3 regions of the Actinomadura sp. NAK00032 genome follow, and region 1 is predicted to be linked to each of the others. Evidence: riboswitches for the same ligand, from Rfam matches in the RefSeq annotation. Region 1 holds a riboswitch; each other region holds the start of a gene.

Region 1 (5,139 bases):
GCTTGAAACGATTCACGATCTTGCTCAGCGGCAAGATGCGGCGAGTCCGACGAGGAGGGCCGGATGCGGATGGCTGGCGATCTCATCCCGTCTCCCTCGGACGACCAACGAGTGAATCGTCACCCGGAGTTCCCCCGTAAGACCCCGCAATCGGCCAGGCGGCCACCTCCGGCCAAGCTCGTGAGACAGCAAAGGAACCCGATGATCTAAGTCCGGAGGCTCCGGACCCGGCAACCCAACGCGCGTACAGATCGAGGCCCAACCCGTGCCTGTGCAGCGGACGGCTGCATCCCCGCGGTCATCACCACGGACGAGGGAGGACGGAGTGGAAACAGCCACACTCGCACGTCGTGGCACCGACGATTTCGGGCTGAGCGAGGAGGAGATCCGGTTGCTCGCCCAGATCGCGAGCGGTGTCACCGCCGATGTGGCGGCACGCAAGCTGGAGCTGAGCGCACGGACCTTGCGGCGCCGGTTGCGGACGATCTGCGACCGGCTGGAGGTCAACACCCCTATCGAGGCCGTGGTGTGGGCGGCCCGGAGGCAGCTCATCTAGCCGGCTTCACCCCCCGACGCTCGCCAGGGGACGGGCGAGCGTCACAGAGATCCAGGCGGCGAACGAACGAATTCCGTCCGACCCCGCAGCGGCGGCGCCGGCGCCCTGGCAGGTAGGTCCCTGCAGGTGGCGTCGCCGCGGACGGCGTTCAACCCCGCTCCGCCCATGGATCCCCCACCCATGCGCACCTCCGCGCGGCAGGCACCCGCGCACACGCAGGCATGCGCGCACTCACGCGGGCATGCGCACGCTGACGCTCTCGCGTGCTGTCCGATCGGGCCGGGAGTGTCGGCCGGGTCAATTGGCAGGGTCAGTTGGCAGGGGCAGTCGGCGGGCTCAGTCAGCGGGGTCAGGCGACTCGGACGCCGCCCGCGAAGGGCCGTCCGCCCATGGAGGCGATCCTCACGACGTCGCCGGTGTGCGGCGCGTGGATCATCTTGCCGCCGCCGATGTACATCCCCATGTGGTGCAGGTCGGAGTAGAAGAACACGAGGTCGCCCGGCTGGAGCTGGTTGCGCGACACGTGGGTGCCGGCGTTCCACTGGCTGCCGGTGTAGTGCGGCAGGTTGATGCCCACCTGCTTGTACGCCCACATCGTCAGGCCGGAGCAGTCGAAGGTGCTCGGCCCGGAGGCGCCCCAGACGTACGGGCGGCCGAGCTTGCCCATCGCGTACCGCAGGGCCTGCGCGGCCTTGCCGGTGCCGATGACGGGGAGCTTCGCGAGCTGGGACGGGTCGCGCTTGACGATCGTGCCGCGGACCTTCTCGTAGGCGTCGGTGACCTTCTTGCGCTGCGCGTCGAGCTGGGTCCGCAGTTGCTTGACCTGCTTGGCGCGCGATTCGGCGGACTTGCGGGCGCGCTGGGCGGCCTGCATCGCCTGCATGAGCCCGAGCACCTTGGTGCTGTCGCGCTTGGCGAAGTAGTTGAGGGTGGCGGCCTGGTCGAGGACGGCCTGCGGGTCCTGGGAGGCGACGAACGAGACCGTCGGGTCGGAGCCGCCCTGCATGTAGCTGGTCGCGGCGAGGGTGCCGACCTTCTGCCGGATCGCCTGGAGCGACTTCTCCTGCCGCTCGGCGTTCTCGGTGGCGACCTCGGCGGCGCGCTTGGACTGCGCGAGCTTCACCTTCAGGCCGTTGTACTGCTCGGTGAGCTGCTCCAGCTGGTCGGCGAGCTTGAAGGCCTGGGAGCGGAGCTCTTTGGTGGACGGCTCGGGATCGGCGTGTGCGACGGCCACGGTGCTGGACGCCGCCGTCAGTGCGATGAGCGCGCCGGCCACGGTGACCGCGCGGCCGCGGAAGCGGCGAAGGGAAGCAGACCGCGAGTGCTGCACGAGTTCTCCTCTCCTCAACCGCCTACCGGGTTAGCTGACGGGTTGGGGCCGGAGCAGCCCGTCCGCGAGCGTGCGCGGGCCAGGCCGCGGTGCTGCGGATTCACCCCTGACGGCCGCCGCCTCGGGGAAATCCCCGGAAACGCTCCGAAAGTGGGTCCCCGGCTCCCCGGGGCGCTGGTCTGCGGCCCGTGGACTCGGCGGTTCGGCCTCCGTTCTGCGGGTGGCCGATGTCAGCGATGGACACTAACGGAATGCGGATTGGATGCCAACAAGAACTTGCAAAGTCGCAGGTCAGGCGGGCGGGGCGCGCTGGCGCCGCCTGGTCTCCGCCGCCTCTCGCCACTGTGTTCCAGGTCACTTTTCGTGGAGGTGAGCGGCGTATCTAGTTGCTTTTATCTAGTCATCCTTCAGGGGTGCTCACCGCGCGTATGTGGACGCCGACGTTCGGCTAGGTCCGGTGTTCGATAATCTCGCCTGTTTGTGGAGGTTGTGATCCGGCGTGCCCGTACCGCCGACGTTCAAGAGATCCGCAGGCTGGTCGATCTGTACGCCGGGTCGGGGCGACGCCTGCTCAAGAAGTCGACGGTCAAGCTGTACGAGGACGTTCAGGAGTTCTGGGTCGCCGAGGACGTCCAGGACGGGACGCCTGGGCCCGTCGTGGCCTGCGGAGCCCTGCACGTCATGTGGGAGGACCTCGCCGAGGTCCGCTCGGTGGCGGTGGCCAAGGGGTACGGCGGACGCGGCATCGGTCACCGCATCGTCGCCCGGCTGCTGGAGACGGCGCGTGAGCTCGGCGTGCGAAGGGTGTTCTGCCTTACCTTCGAGGTGGACTTCTTCGCGCGCCACGGCTTCGAGCAGATCCTTGGGACACCGGTGTCGCCAGAGGTGTACGAGGAGCTTCTCCGCTCTTACGACGAAGGCGTGGCAGAGTTCTTGGACCTCGACCGGGTCAAGCCGAATACGTTGGGCAACACCCGGATGTTGCTTCGCCTGGAGGACTGCCCCAAATGAGCGATTCCCCCCGCCGCGGACGGCGTTACCAACCGCCGCAGGGCCAGGGTTCCTACGGTCCCCCGCCCCCGTACCAAGGTTCCCAGTGGCAGCAGCAGCCACAGCACCAGCAGCAACCGCAGCAGCAGTGGCAGCAGCCCCAGCAGGACTGGGGGCGCTCCTACGAGCCGTCCTACGACCAGTACGGCGACTCCCACGACGCCTATGGCGGTTCCCAGGGCAGCGAGATGGCACTGGCCCCCATTCACCGCCGGGCCGGTGCGCGGGTCATCGACAACGCGCTCGTCGCCGTCTTCGGGTTCGCGCTGATCCTGCCCGTGACGGTCGCCGCGTTCGGCCTGGGCGGTGAAGGCGGCAACGACAAGGAGGAGGGCGGCATCTGGAACTGGCCCATCATCTTCACCCTGTTCTTCGTCATGTCGGTGCTGCCGTTCCTCTACGAGGCCGTCCAGCTGTCCATGTGGGGGCGGACGCTGGGCAAGCGGGTCATGGGCCTGGGCATCGTGCAGGCCCGCCCGGCGGGCGAGCCGATGAGCACGACGCAGGCGGTCTGGCGCGCTGGGATCGTCCATGTCGGCTACCAGGTAGGTGTCTTCTTCTTCCTCGTCCTCGCGGTGATGGTGTGGGAGTACGCCGCGTACGGGATGGCGCTGGTCTGGGTGGGCGGTCTGATGGCCTACCTGTGGGCGATCTGGGACCAGCCCCTGCACCAGGCTCTGCACGACCGCTTCGCCGGCACGCTGGTCATCGATGAGCGGGGCACGTACGAGGAGTACGGCGACCAGTACACCGAGTACGCGGAGTAAGGCCGCGATGGCGGTTTCCCTCGCCGACCCGGGGCAGCGCCTGCTCGCGCGCGTAGTCGACACGCTTGTCGTCGGTGTGCCCGTCATCGTCGTCGTCCGCGAACTGGTGTCCGGGCACCTGGTGGACGTCGTCGCCCCACCCGCCGTGGCCGGGTGCATGCTGCTGTACGAGGCGGTCCAGTTGGCCCTCTGGGGCCGGACCCTCGGCAAGCGCTTCGCGGGCATAGAGGTTGTGACCGCCTTGCCGGACCAACGATCCGCCCTACCGGGCGAGAGGGCCGCCGGCGCGGGCCAGGAGGGCGGAGAGAGCGCGGGGGGGCCAGGGGCTGCGCCCAACAGCGGAGCGAGCTTCCTCCCCGCGTCCGTACCGGGCTTCGTGCCCGTCGCCATGCCGCCCGAAGAGGCGAAGGCGCCCAAGGACGCCTCAGCCCCGCCCTCGCCTGAATCCGTCCCTGGAGGCGCGCCAGAGGCCGCCGGCGCGGATACGGCCGCTGAGGGCCCCGCTGAGCGGGTGGAGGCCGGTGCTCATCCCGGCGTTCTGCAGTCCGTTCTCCGCGCGGCGGTCTATTCGCTGCCGATCGCGATGCGGCCGATTCCCGTGCTCGGTGTGCTCGCGAGCGTCTTCTGGGTCGTGAACGCCGGAGTCCTCTTCGAGGGCACGCGCCGCCAGACCGTCCATGACAGGCTCGCGGGGACGCTAGTGGCAAAGCGCGGGGCGCCCGATTCTCGGGCCTTCTGAGGACCACTCACGCGCGTACAGGCACGCTCACGACGGCTTGAACCCCGGCGTCCCGGCCCAGATGCATCGCGGCACGAGGGTAATCGTTGGCTTCTACATGCTTTTACGGAGAGATGGCCGGGTCTGTTTCGGACGCCCGAGCTTGGCCGGGTCAATCCCAGCTCGTTCCGGTTACGGCCCTGAATCAGGCGGGGATCTGTCTCGTCCCGGACGCCGCCTCCGGATTGAATGCCGCTTCCACCGCCCCTTGCCGCACCGCCTGTGGCGTCGCTTGATAGCGGTACTGGACTTACTCTGGATGGGGCAGGGTCCCTCCCGGAACGGACTTTCCCGGGCTCATGCGCGCCGTGGGGCGGACGGGGCCGCGTTCGCCCAGGGGAACCCGGCCCAGCGGTTGTTGAAGTAGGCATCGCGCGGTCGGATTGTGCCACAATCTCCTGATTTCCCTGGCTGAACCGTGTGCGGGCGCGCTTCACCCGGGATCGTGGCCGCCGACTTCCGCGCCCGCGCCGCCGGAACCGATTTTCGGTCCGGCTGCCGAGCCGGTTATCTCTCCACATCCCCGGGTCAGGGCGATGATCTGTGCATTCCGTTGCCGGCTGATCTCCCGCGCATACCCGCTCGCATACCGGTCCCTTGCACGCCCATACGCGGTTCAGTGCGGCATCAGGCGTTCTCTCGCGGGCGTCCGGCGTCG
Region 2 (5,139 bases), 6.8 Mb from region 1:
CGCTGCCGCCGCACGGCCGTGAGGCCACGCTGCTGCCGCACGACCAGGGCCAGCGTCCTCCCGCCCCCGACAGCACGGCGTTCATGTGCCCGTACTGCGAGGCGGTGCTGAGCAACCCGGGCGCCGCGCAGTGCGACTCGTGCCTGCGGCCGCTGCCGAAGCAGGGCACGCCCGTCCTGCGGGTGCAGTTCCCCACGGGCGAGCTGAAGGTGTCCGTCGGCCAGCACCTCGTGCTCGGCCGGGACGCCGGGCAGTCGCCGGTGGCGGCCACGTTCACGCAGTACGACAACGTGTCGCGGCGCCACTCGACGGTCTGGCTCGACCCGTCCGGCACCGCCTGGGTGCGGGACGAGGGCTCCACCAACGGGACGTTCGTCAACGGCGAGCGGCTGCCCCGCGGCGTGGAGGCGCCCCTGCGCGACGGCGACCAGCTCCGCCTGGCCGCCGACGTCACCGGGACCGTCCAGCTGAAGTGAGCTGAGCACGCGAGAAGGGCGGCCCCGCGGTCGCGAGAACCGCGGGGCCGCCCTCTTTCGTGCGACGGGCGGGCCGGCCTCAGCCGGCGCGCTTGGTGCGGGCGCGCGTGCGCTCGCGCTCCTTGGCGTCCAGCACGACCTTGCGGATGCGGACGTTCGCCGGCGTCACCTCGACGCACTCGTCCTCGCGGCAGAACTCCAGCGCCTCCTCCAGCGACAGGAGCCGGGGCGGGGTGAGCCGCTCCAGCTCGTCGCCGGTGGACGACCGCATGTTCGTGAGCTTCTTCTCCTTGGTGATGTTGACGTCCATGTCGTCGGCGCGGGAGTTCTCCCCGACGATCATGCCCTCGTACACCTCGGTGGTCGGCCCGACGAAGAACGTGCCGCGCTCCTGCAGGTTCGTGATCGCGTACGCGGTGGCGGCGCCGGCGCGGTCGGCGACCAGCGACCCCGACGGGCGGGTGCGCAGCTCGCCGAACCAGGGCTCGTAGTCCTCGAAGACGTGGTGCGCCATGCCGGTGCCGCGCGTCTCGGTCATGAACTCGGTGCGGAACCCGATCAGGCCGCGGGCCGGGACGAGGAACTCCATCCGGACCCAGCCGGTGCCGTGGTTGGTCATCTGCTCCATGCGGCCCTTGCGGACCGCCATCAGCTGCGTGACCGCGCCGAGGTGCTCCTCGGGGATGTCGACGGTGAGCCGCTCGACCGGCTCGTGCCGCTTGCCGTCGATGTCGCGGGTGACGACCTGCGGCTTGCCGACGGTCAGCTCGTAGCCCTCGCGGCGCATGTTCTCGACGAGGATCGCGAGGGCCAGCTCGCCGCGGCCCTGCACCTCCCACGCGTCCGGCCGCTCGGTCGGCAGCACCTTGATCGACACGTTGCCGACCAGCTCGCGGTCGATCCGGTCCTTGACCATCCGCGCGGTGACCTTGGTGCCCTTCTCGCGGCCCGCCATCGGCCCGGTGTTGGTGCCGATCGTCATCGAGATCGCCGGCTCGTCCACGGTGATCAGCGGCAGCGGGCGCGGGTCGTCCGGGTCGGCGATGGTGTCGCCGATCATGATCTCCGGGATGCCGGCGATCGCGATGATGTCGCCCGGCCCGGCCTCGTCGGCGGGCTTGCGGGTGAGCGCGTCCGTCATCAGCAGCTCGGTGATCTTCACCCGCTCGATGCTGCCGTCGTGCCGGCACCAGGCGACCGGCTGGCCCTTCTTGATCGTCCCGGCGTACATCCGGCACAGCGCGATCCGGCCGAGGTAGCTGGAGGCGTCCAGGTTCGTCACGTGCGCCTGCAGCGGGGCGTCCGGGTCGTAGGACGGCGCCGGGATCGTCTCGGTGATGACCTTGAACAGCGGCTCCAGGTCGGCGCTGTCGGGCATGGCGCCGTCGGCGGGCTTGTCGAGCGAGGCCCGCCCCGCCCGGCCCGACGCGTACACGATCGGGAAGTCGATCTGGTCCTCGTCGGCGTCGAGGTCCATGAACAGTTCGTAGGTCTCGTCCACGACCTCGTCGATGCGGGCGTCGGGACGGTCGGTCTTGTTCACCACCAGGATGACCGGGAGCCGCGCGGCCAGCGCCTTGCGCAGCACGAACCGGGTCTGCGGGAGGGGGCCCTCGCTGGCGTCCACCAGCAGGACGACGCCGTCCACCATGGACAGCCCGCGCTCGACCTCGCCGCCGAAGTCGGCGTGGCCCGGGGTGTCGATGATGTTGATCGTCAGCCCGTTGTGCTTGACCGCGGTGTTCTTCGCGAGAATCGTGATGCCCTTCTCGCGCTCCAGGTCGTTGGAGTCCATGACCCGGTCGTCGACGTCCTGGTTCTCGCGGAAGGCCCCGGACTGCCAGAGCATGGCGTCGACCAGCGTCGTCTTTCCGTGGTCGACGTGGGCGACGATCGCGACGTTCCGGAGGTCGTCGCGCGTGGAGATGGGCATGCGGGTTACCTTGCGTGAGGTTTCAGGAGAGTCGCCGCAGAAACACGGCAGCACTCCATTCTACGCTCCGCGACCCCTCCCGCATTCCCGAGCGGGCCGCCCCGGGCCGCGCGCCCGCCCGATTGGCCAACTTTGCCGATCCTTTGTAATCTTCCCGAGATCCGGTCGTCCGGAGTCCCACCCCCCGGGGCTGCGACCGGAACGCCGAATCTCCCGCCCGGCGGGAGAACCGGGGACCCAACACCCCCGGGGTGAATCGGCGCGCGACACGCGCCGTAGGGCGACTCCTGGCCCGAACCCGTCAGCTAACCCGGTAGGCGTGCGTGGAGAGGAGAGCACCGGCTTGGCACCGGACCCCCACCGGCGGCGGCGCGTCGCGCCCACCGCCACCGCGGCAGCCCTGCTCCTGGCCGGCCTCGGCGCCACCGCGCCCGTCGCCGCGCCCGTCGCCGCGCACGCCGCACCGCTCGGCCTCGCCGCCGCGGCGAACCCGAGCCCCACTCCGACGACGGAGAAGGGCCTGCGCAAGAGCCTCAACGCGCTGAACGAAGAGGCCGAGATCCTCACCGAGAAGTACAACAAGACCCGCGTCGACCTGAAGGCCGCGCAGAAGGCCGAGCAGGCCGCCGCCAAGACCGCGCAGACCCTGCGGGCCCAGGCCGCGCCCGCCCGCGAGCGCCTCGGCCGGATGGCCGCCGCCAACTACATCGCCGGCTCCCCCGACGCGCTGTTCGGCGCGAACGGCTCCCCCGACGGGCTGTCAGACAGCGCCTACCTCGTCCAGAACCAGGCGCACGCCGTCCAGGCCCTGCAGAAGCAGATCGACCGGGCCGAGGCCGCCGAGCGCGACGCGAAGGCCAAGACCGCCCAGGTCAAGAAGGCCTGGGAGGACGCCAAGAAGGCGCGCTCCGAGGCGAAGGCCAAGGTCACCGAGGTGATGAAGCGCCTCGACAAGCTGTCCACCACGCGCGCCAGCGACCCCCGCACCGGCCTCACCGCGACCATCAAGGGCTCCGACCTGCCCGCCAAGATGGCCCGCAAGGCCTACGGCAAGCTCGGCTCCCCCTACGTGTGGGCCGCCGCCGGACCGAGCAGCTTCGACTGCTCCGGCCTCGTCGTCTGGGCCTACGCCCAGGTGGGCAAGCCCGGCCTGCCGCACTACACCGGCGACCTCTACCAGCTCGGCACCAAGGTCCCCCGGACCCAGCTGCGCTCCGGCGACCTGGTCTACTTCGGCGGCAACCTCCACCACATGGGCATCTACCTCAGCGGCGGCAAGTACCTGCACGCCCCGCAGACCGGCGATGTGGTGAAGATCTCCAAGCTGTCGGACCGCTCCGACTACGCCGGCGCCAACCGCATCTCCTGACCCCCCTCCCGGGCCGCGCGACGCGGCCCCCTCAGTCGTCGGGGGCTTCCTGCGGCGCGGTAGGAAGCCCCCGGCGGGTTTATTGTTTTGCCCTCGGCGGTCGGCGCTGGCGCGCCTTCCTTCCACGGGCAAAACGGCGATCGCTGCATCGCTCCGGCTCGCCTTGCGGCTCGCTTCGCGATCAGGTTCTCGCTTCGCTTGAACCTGGCTTCGCACGCGATCGCAACGTGGCGGTCGCCGCAACCTTGGGTTACGGACGTGTGCCTTGTGGTCCGCGCGTGGTGCGGGAGTGGCTGATGTCGTTGGGGCAGGTTCCCCGGTTCGTCTTCGCTCGCCTTGCGGGTCGCGGCACGATCGGCTTCTCGCTTCGCTTTGAAGCCGGCTTCGCCTGGCCACTCCAGATCGGTTGGGGCGGGGTCGGCGGAGTGGGGCCTAGATGAGGTGGGCGTGGGCTATGGCGTCTATTACCGGGCGGTCGCCTGGGAGCCAGTCGACGTCGTAGAGCTCTTGGGGGGACAGCCAGCGCAGGGCCAGGTGTTCCAGGGGCCGGGGGGTGCCTTCGATGATCTCGGCCGTCCAGACGCGCAGGACGGCCTTGTCACTGAGGCGCCAGTCGGTGCCGATGCGGCGGTCCAGCCGGACCTTGATCGCCAGTTCCTCCGCGCACTCGCGGACCAGGGCGTCCTCGTCGGACTCCCCCGGGTCGACCTTGCCGCCCGGCAGCTCCCAGCCGCCCGCCATGTGCGGCGGCTCGGCCCGCTGCGCGGTCAGCAGCCGGCCGTCCGCGATGATCGCCGCGCCCACCACCACGAGGTCGATCGCGATCAGCTCCTCTCCGTCGCGGCGGCCTCGACCAGCCGCCTCGATTCCCGGACGATCTCCTCGAGGTGGTCGCCGTGCGCGCCGCGCCAGTAGACCTGCTCGCAGTCCGCGCAGCGGCCGTAGACGTCGTAGCTGCGGCGCGTCCCCGCCTCCAGGCCCTCCTCGACCTCGGTCTTGTCGACCGGGACCAGCTCGCCGTTGCAGGCGGTGCAGCGCGTCCAGGGGTGCAGGACGGGCGCGAAGCGGTCGAGGAGGTCGCGGAGCTGGTCGTCCGGCCGGGCGCCGCGGACGTAGGCGCCGAACCACAGCGCGCGGCGGCGCAGCAGGCCCCGGTCCTGGGTGAGCAGGACGCGGCGTTCGGCGTTGGCCTGGACGACCAGCGCCGGGTCGTCCATGTCGTTGTGGTAAGCGGTGTCGAGGCCGAGGAGGCGCATCCGGCGCGCGAGCGTGCCGAGGTGCACGTCCAGCAGGAAGCGCGGGGCGTCCTGGCCCGGTTCGAGCGGGACGGGCTGGGGGCGCGGTACCGCCGCCACCCGCAC
Region 3 (5,139 bases), 4.9 Mb from region 1:
TGAGCCTGAGGTGACGATGGCGACGCGAGTGCCGAGGAAGGTCGTGCCTCGGGTGCCCGAGGGGGTTCGGGCGTCCTATGTGGTCTTCGACGCTCGGGCGGGGCGGGTGCTGGTCGAGCGGCAGGCGGGGCAGGTGTTCCGGTCGGCTTCCGTGGTGAAGATTCTGATCGCGCTGGACTATCTGGAGCGGCATCGGGCCTCGGCGGCGGATCGGGCGTTGCTGAAGGCGATGCTGCGGTCCAGTGACGACGGGGCGGCCACGGAGTTCTGGGGGCGGGGCGGGCAGGGCGAGATCGTCGAACGGATGGTGCGGCGGCTGGGGTTGCGGGAGACGGTGGCGCCGCCTGCGGAGAAGCCCGGGTTCTGGGGGTATACGGCGCTGAGTGCCCGGGACGTCGTGACGATGTGGCGGCATGTGGACGGGTTCGTGCTGGAGCAGTTGCGGCGGGCGACGCCGCGGGGCTCCGATGGGTTCGACCAGACGTTCGGGATTCCGCGGGCGGCGGACGGGGCGGCCGTCAAGCAGGGGTGGTCGGGGTTCGAGGCGCCGTCGCGGCCGTCGGCGGTGCGGCCCGATCTCGGGCTCGGGAGGCCTGTCCTGCACACGACCGGGATGGTGGGGGACAAGATCGTGGTCGTGCTGACGCTGTGGCCGGCGGGGACGTCGTACCGGCGGGCGTCGAACGGGATCACGGCCTTGACCAGGGACGTCCTGCGGGCGGCGTGACGGGCGTCACACGGTCGGGAAGCGTTCCGTGCGGAGCGGGTCATCGGAAGTGGTGGGGTTCGGGCGGGAACGGAAAACCCGGGCAAAGATCTGGGCTGTTTACCAGGTTGTGGGCGAATAGTCCTTCGCTGGCGTATGTAGCTTTTTTCTCCCAGGGGCAGTGACGCCGAACGGGGGACAGGGTTGGCGGAGGCGGAAGGCACCCAGCCCGGGGTGCACGTTGCGGACCTGGAGGACCTCCGGGGGGCCGCGCACGACCGCGCGGTGCTGGCCGAGGCGCGGGTCGTGCTGGCCCGGCGGCTCGGCGTCCCGCCGGGGGAGGCGCTGCAGCATCTGATCTGGCTTGCCCGCGACCTGGAGATGGACCTGGCCGAAGCGGCGTCCCTGCTGGTCAAGGACAGCGGGGACGGGCCGGTCGGGGCCGTGCTCGCGGGGCGCCGCGCGCCGCGGGACGAGGGCGGCGCGGCGGAGCGCCAGGCGGTGCTGTCGGAGGCGGAGGAGGTCCTGCGCCGGGTGATGGCGGAGGACACGGCGGGCGATGCGGAGATCCTCGCCGAGGTGGGGGACGACGCCCTGGCGCGGGCGCTGCTGGACGGGACGCTCGACTCCTGCGCCCACCTGGTGCCGGTCATGGGCCCCGATGGGGCTGTGGCGGACTTCCTGTACGCCGATCTCAACGGTGTGGCCAAGGACATGTTCGGGCGCGGCAGGGAGGAGCTGACCGGGCTCCGGCTGCTGCGCACGGATCCGGGGGCGGTCCTCAGCGGGCTGTTCGAGGAGTACGTGGAGGTGTGGGAGACGGGGACGCGGCTGGAGCGCGACTCGTTCTCCTACACCACGGCGCAGCGGGGGCTGTCCCGCTCGTCCCGGATGAGCGTGCGGTGCGTGCGGGTGTCGACCGGGGTGTGCGTCACGTGGCGGTACCACTTCGCCGAGGACCGCGTCGCGCGGCGGATGGAGCGGGTGGAGCGGCTGGCGCTGATCGGCTTCGGGGAGTGGGACCTCGCGACCGGCGAGGCGGACTGGACGCCGCAGATGCTGGCCAACTACGGCCTCGACCCCGAGGAGGTGCCGCCGATGCCGCACGACCTGCCGAAGGTCGTGGCGGACGACGACCTCCCGCTGATGGAGGAGGCCGTCCAGACGATGTTCTCCCGCAAGGAGCCGGTGGAGGCCGAGCACCGGGTGATCGCGCCGGACGGGACGCCGCGGCACCTGTGGCTGTTCGCCGAGCCGGTGCTGGGCGACTCCGGGCTGCCGGTCTCGATCAACATCGTCTCGCAGGACATCACCCGGCGGCGCGGGGTGGAGCGGGCGCTGGCCGAGACGCGGCGGCAGATGCTCAAGCAGCAGGCGCGGACGGCGCAGGAGCGGCGGGTCGCGGTGACGCTGCGCCGCGCGATCCTGCCGGACGAGGACGAGATCGAGGAGCTGCCGGGCCTGTCGGTGGCGCTGCGCAGCCTGGCGGCGGAGAGCACCGCCCGCATCGGCGGGGACTGGTTCGCGACGCGGGTGCTGCCGGACGGGCGGGCCGTGTTCGCGATCGGCGACGCGGCCGGGCACGGGCTGCCGGCGGCGGCCGCGATGGCGCGCACGCGGAACGGGCTGCTGGGCCTCGCGTGCACGGGCGAGCCGGCGGGGCGGCTGGTGGGCTGGCTGAACGAGCTGGTCGGCAACATGGACCCGCCGGCGACGGGCACCGCGATCGTCGGGCATTTCGACCCGGCCCGCCGGGTGCTGGAGTGGACGTGCGCGGGCCATCCGCCGCCGATCCTGGTCCGGGACGGGTGGGCGGCGCCGCTGGAGGTCGTCCGCGACCCGATGCTCGGCGCGATGCCCGGCTGGCAGTACACGACGATCACCACCGAGCTCGACCCCGGGGACATGCTGTTCCTCTACACCGACGGCCTGGTGGAGCGCAGGGACGCCGACCTGGACGAGCGCATCGAGCGCCTCACCGGCATCCTGCGGGACGGCTCGACCCGCCCCGACCGGGTGCTGGACGAGGTCCTGGCGCGGATGGAGCACGACCGGGCGGCGGACGACACCACGCTGTTCGCGCTGCGGGTCGAGTGACGAAGCGCACCCGGATCCCGGGGTGGGCGGGGCCTGTGAGCTAGACCGCAGGAGGACGCCCCAGGGGCCCTGTGAAGGGCGGCCCCGGGGCAGGCGGCCGCCGGGGCTCCCCGGGTTTCTTTACCTTTTGGTCATCGCCGGTAAGGCCCATGGGCAAAGGGCTGAGGGCCAGTTCGGGAAAGATCGGGAAGATGCCGCGCCCTGACGGTGTTGAAGGATCCTTGGAAGGGCTTTGAGCAGGCAAGACAGAGTTTTGTGCCTGGTTTGCTTTTCCGCAGAAGGTTGGTACCTTCTATCCGGAATCCCGCAGCGCACCCCATGCGTTGCCGCCGGTCGTCCGTTCTCTGGACGGCCGAGGATCGCGGAGCGGAATCCGCACGCGATGCGCGCCAGACGATGCGCGCCCCTCAGAGATCAGTCACTGAGATACATCCGATAAGTCTGCGCCGCAGAGTGCGGTGCGAGGCCGAGTCCGTCCCGGTCGACAGCGACCGGACGGAGCCGGGGACCCAATGTTCCAGGGGTGAATCGGCGCGACCCAGAGCCGCGCCGTAGGGCTGCTTCCATGCCCGAATCCGTCAGCTAACCCGGTAGGCGTCATGGAAGATAGGAGATTCCCTGCATGACCGGTCGTTTCGATCGACTTTCGCTCAACCGCTTCTCCCCCGAGGACAAGGCCGTCGGTGTCGCCGTGGGCGCCGTGCTCACCGGAGCCGTCGGGCTCGCCGTCCTCAACCCCCTCGCCGGCGGCAGCGCCGCGGCCGAGACCCCGGCCCAGGCGAAGGCGGCCGCGGTGGCCGAGCAGGGCACCGCGTCGAAGCAGTCCGCGGGCATGACCCAGGCCGAGGCCCGCGAGGCCGGCTGGGGCGTCGCGCCGCGCCCGGTCAAGGCCTCCGAGGTGATCGACCTCGCCAAGAAGCAGGTCGGCATCAGCGAGGGCAAGGGCGGCCAGACCAAGTTCCACGAGTGGTACACCTCGACCCCGCACGCCAAGGCCACCGCCCAGCGCGACGGCGGCTTCTCGGTCAAGGCCTACAACGGCGCCCAGTGGTGCGACATGTTCGTGTCCTGGGTCGGGGCCCACACCGGCGTGAAGAACATGGGCTGGGACGCCTACACCGTCCAGCACGCCACCTGGTTCAAGAAGACCGACCGCTGGGGCGACAAGCCCAAGCCGGGCGCCGTGGTGTTCTTCGACTGGAAGGACGGCTCGAACGGCAGCATCGGCGACATCGACCATGTCGGCCTCGTCGTGAAGGACAACGGCAACGGCAAGATCAGCACGGTCGAGGGCAACAGCGACAACGAGGTGCAGAAGAAGGTCCGCGACAAGTCCGAGGTCGTCGGCTACGGCTACCCCGACTACGCGTCCTGACGCGCCTCCCAGAGCGTACGGATCGAAGGCGCCCGGCTCCGGCCGGGCGCCTTCGGGCGTTCCTTGAGGGTGTGTCCTAAGTCTCCGTTGTAGGCGGGTAATGGGAAGCAATGACAGCCTTTGACGCCCCCTGGGCCTCACTGGGGCGTTCCTGGATAGGAATCCCTGGCAACGTCCGACCGGCCTCCGGCTCCCGGCGGCCGGGCCGGTGCGAGCGGGAACCGGTGAGGGGAGGCCGAGCGGGTGCGCCCGGATGTCAGCGTGGTGGTGATCGCCTACAACGACGCCCGGCGGCTCCCCCATGCGGTCGCCTCGACGCTGGAGCAGTCCCTGGGCGGCGTCGAGACCGTGATCGTCGACGACGCCAGCACCGACGGCACCGGGGAGGTCGCCGAGCGGCTCGCCGCGGCGCGGCCGGGCCGGGTCCGGGCGGTGCACCTGCCGGTCAACTCCGGCGGCTGCGGCCGGCCCCGCAACGCCGGCGTGGACGCCTCGTCCGGCCGGTACGTGATGTTCCTCGACAGCGACGACCTGCTGGACCGGCACGCCTGCCTCAACCTGCTCGCCATCGCCGAGGACACCGGCGCCGACCTGGTCTCCGGGCTGTGCGAGCGGGTCTTCCTGGACCTGCCTGAAGGCGCGAAGGGGCGCGTCCGCCCCTGGTACCCGTGGCTGTACGAACGCAGCGCCGTGTACGGCTCGCTGCGCGAGAACCCCGACCTCCTCTACGACACCCTCTCCACCAACAAGGCGTACCGGCGCGGCTTCCTGGAGGAGCACGGCCTGCGGTTCGTCGAGCGGCTGCACTACGAGGACCTGCTGTTCACCGCCGAGGCCTACCTGGCGGCGGAGCGGACCGCGGTGATCCCGCACCGCGTCTACCGCTGGCTCGTCCGGCGGCGGACGGGCGCGCCGTCGATCTCCAACCGGCGGGCGGACCCGGCCAACTTCGCCGACCGGC

Evidence for each region. Region 1 has a riboswitch for cyclic di-AMP ahead of HUT06_RS40260 (NlpC/P60 family protein). Riboswitches for the same ligand answer to the same signal wherever they lie in the genome.
Region 2: another riboswitch for cyclic di-AMP. It lies ahead of HUT06_RS09060 (NlpC/P60 family protein); the one in region 1 lies ahead of HUT06_RS40260 (NlpC/P60 family protein).
Region 3: another riboswitch for cyclic di-AMP. It lies ahead of HUT06_RS17805 (CHAP domain-containing protein); the one in region 1 lies ahead of HUT06_RS40260 (NlpC/P60 family protein).

The regions. Positions count from the first base shown of each region.
Region 1 is NZ_CP054932.1:8,742,819-8,747,957, reverse strand. It holds gene HUT06_RS40265 (LuxR C-terminal-related transcriptional regulator) at 326-556, shown strand; gene HUT06_RS40260 (NlpC/P60 family protein) at 906-1,886, opposite strand; cyclic di-AMP (ydaO/yuaA leader) riboswitch at 1,890-2,096, opposite strand; gene HUT06_RS40255 (amino-acid N-acetyltransferase) at 2,361-2,897, shown strand; gene HUT06_RS40250 (RDD family protein) at 2,894-3,703, shown strand; gene HUT06_RS40245 (RDD family protein) at 3,711-4,442, shown strand.
Region 2 is NZ_CP054932.1:1,940,152-1,945,290, reverse strand. It holds gene HUT06_RS09070 (FHA domain-containing protein) at 1-476, shown strand, start outside; gene typA (translational GTPase TypA) at 556-2,409, opposite strand; cyclic di-AMP (ydaO/yuaA leader) riboswitch at 2,602-2,745, shown strand; gene HUT06_RS09060 (NlpC/P60 family protein) at 2,753-3,778, shown strand; gene HUT06_RS09055 ((deoxy)nucleoside triphosphate pyrophosphohydrolase) at 4,211-4,582, opposite strand; gene HUT06_RS09050 (Mut7-C ubiquitin/RNAse domain-containing protein) at 4,603-5,139, opposite strand, start outside.
Region 3 is NZ_CP054932.1:3,808,141-3,813,279, forward strand. It holds gene HUT06_RS17795 (hypothetical protein) at 53-727, shown strand; gene HUT06_RS17800 (PP2C family protein-serine/threonine phosphatase) at 941-2,803, shown strand; cyclic di-AMP (ydaO/yuaA leader) riboswitch at 3,258-3,415, shown strand; gene HUT06_RS17805 (CHAP domain-containing protein) at 3,426-4,178, shown strand; gene HUT06_RS17810 (CDP-glycerol glycerophosphotransferase family protein) at 4,422-5,139, shown strand, end outside.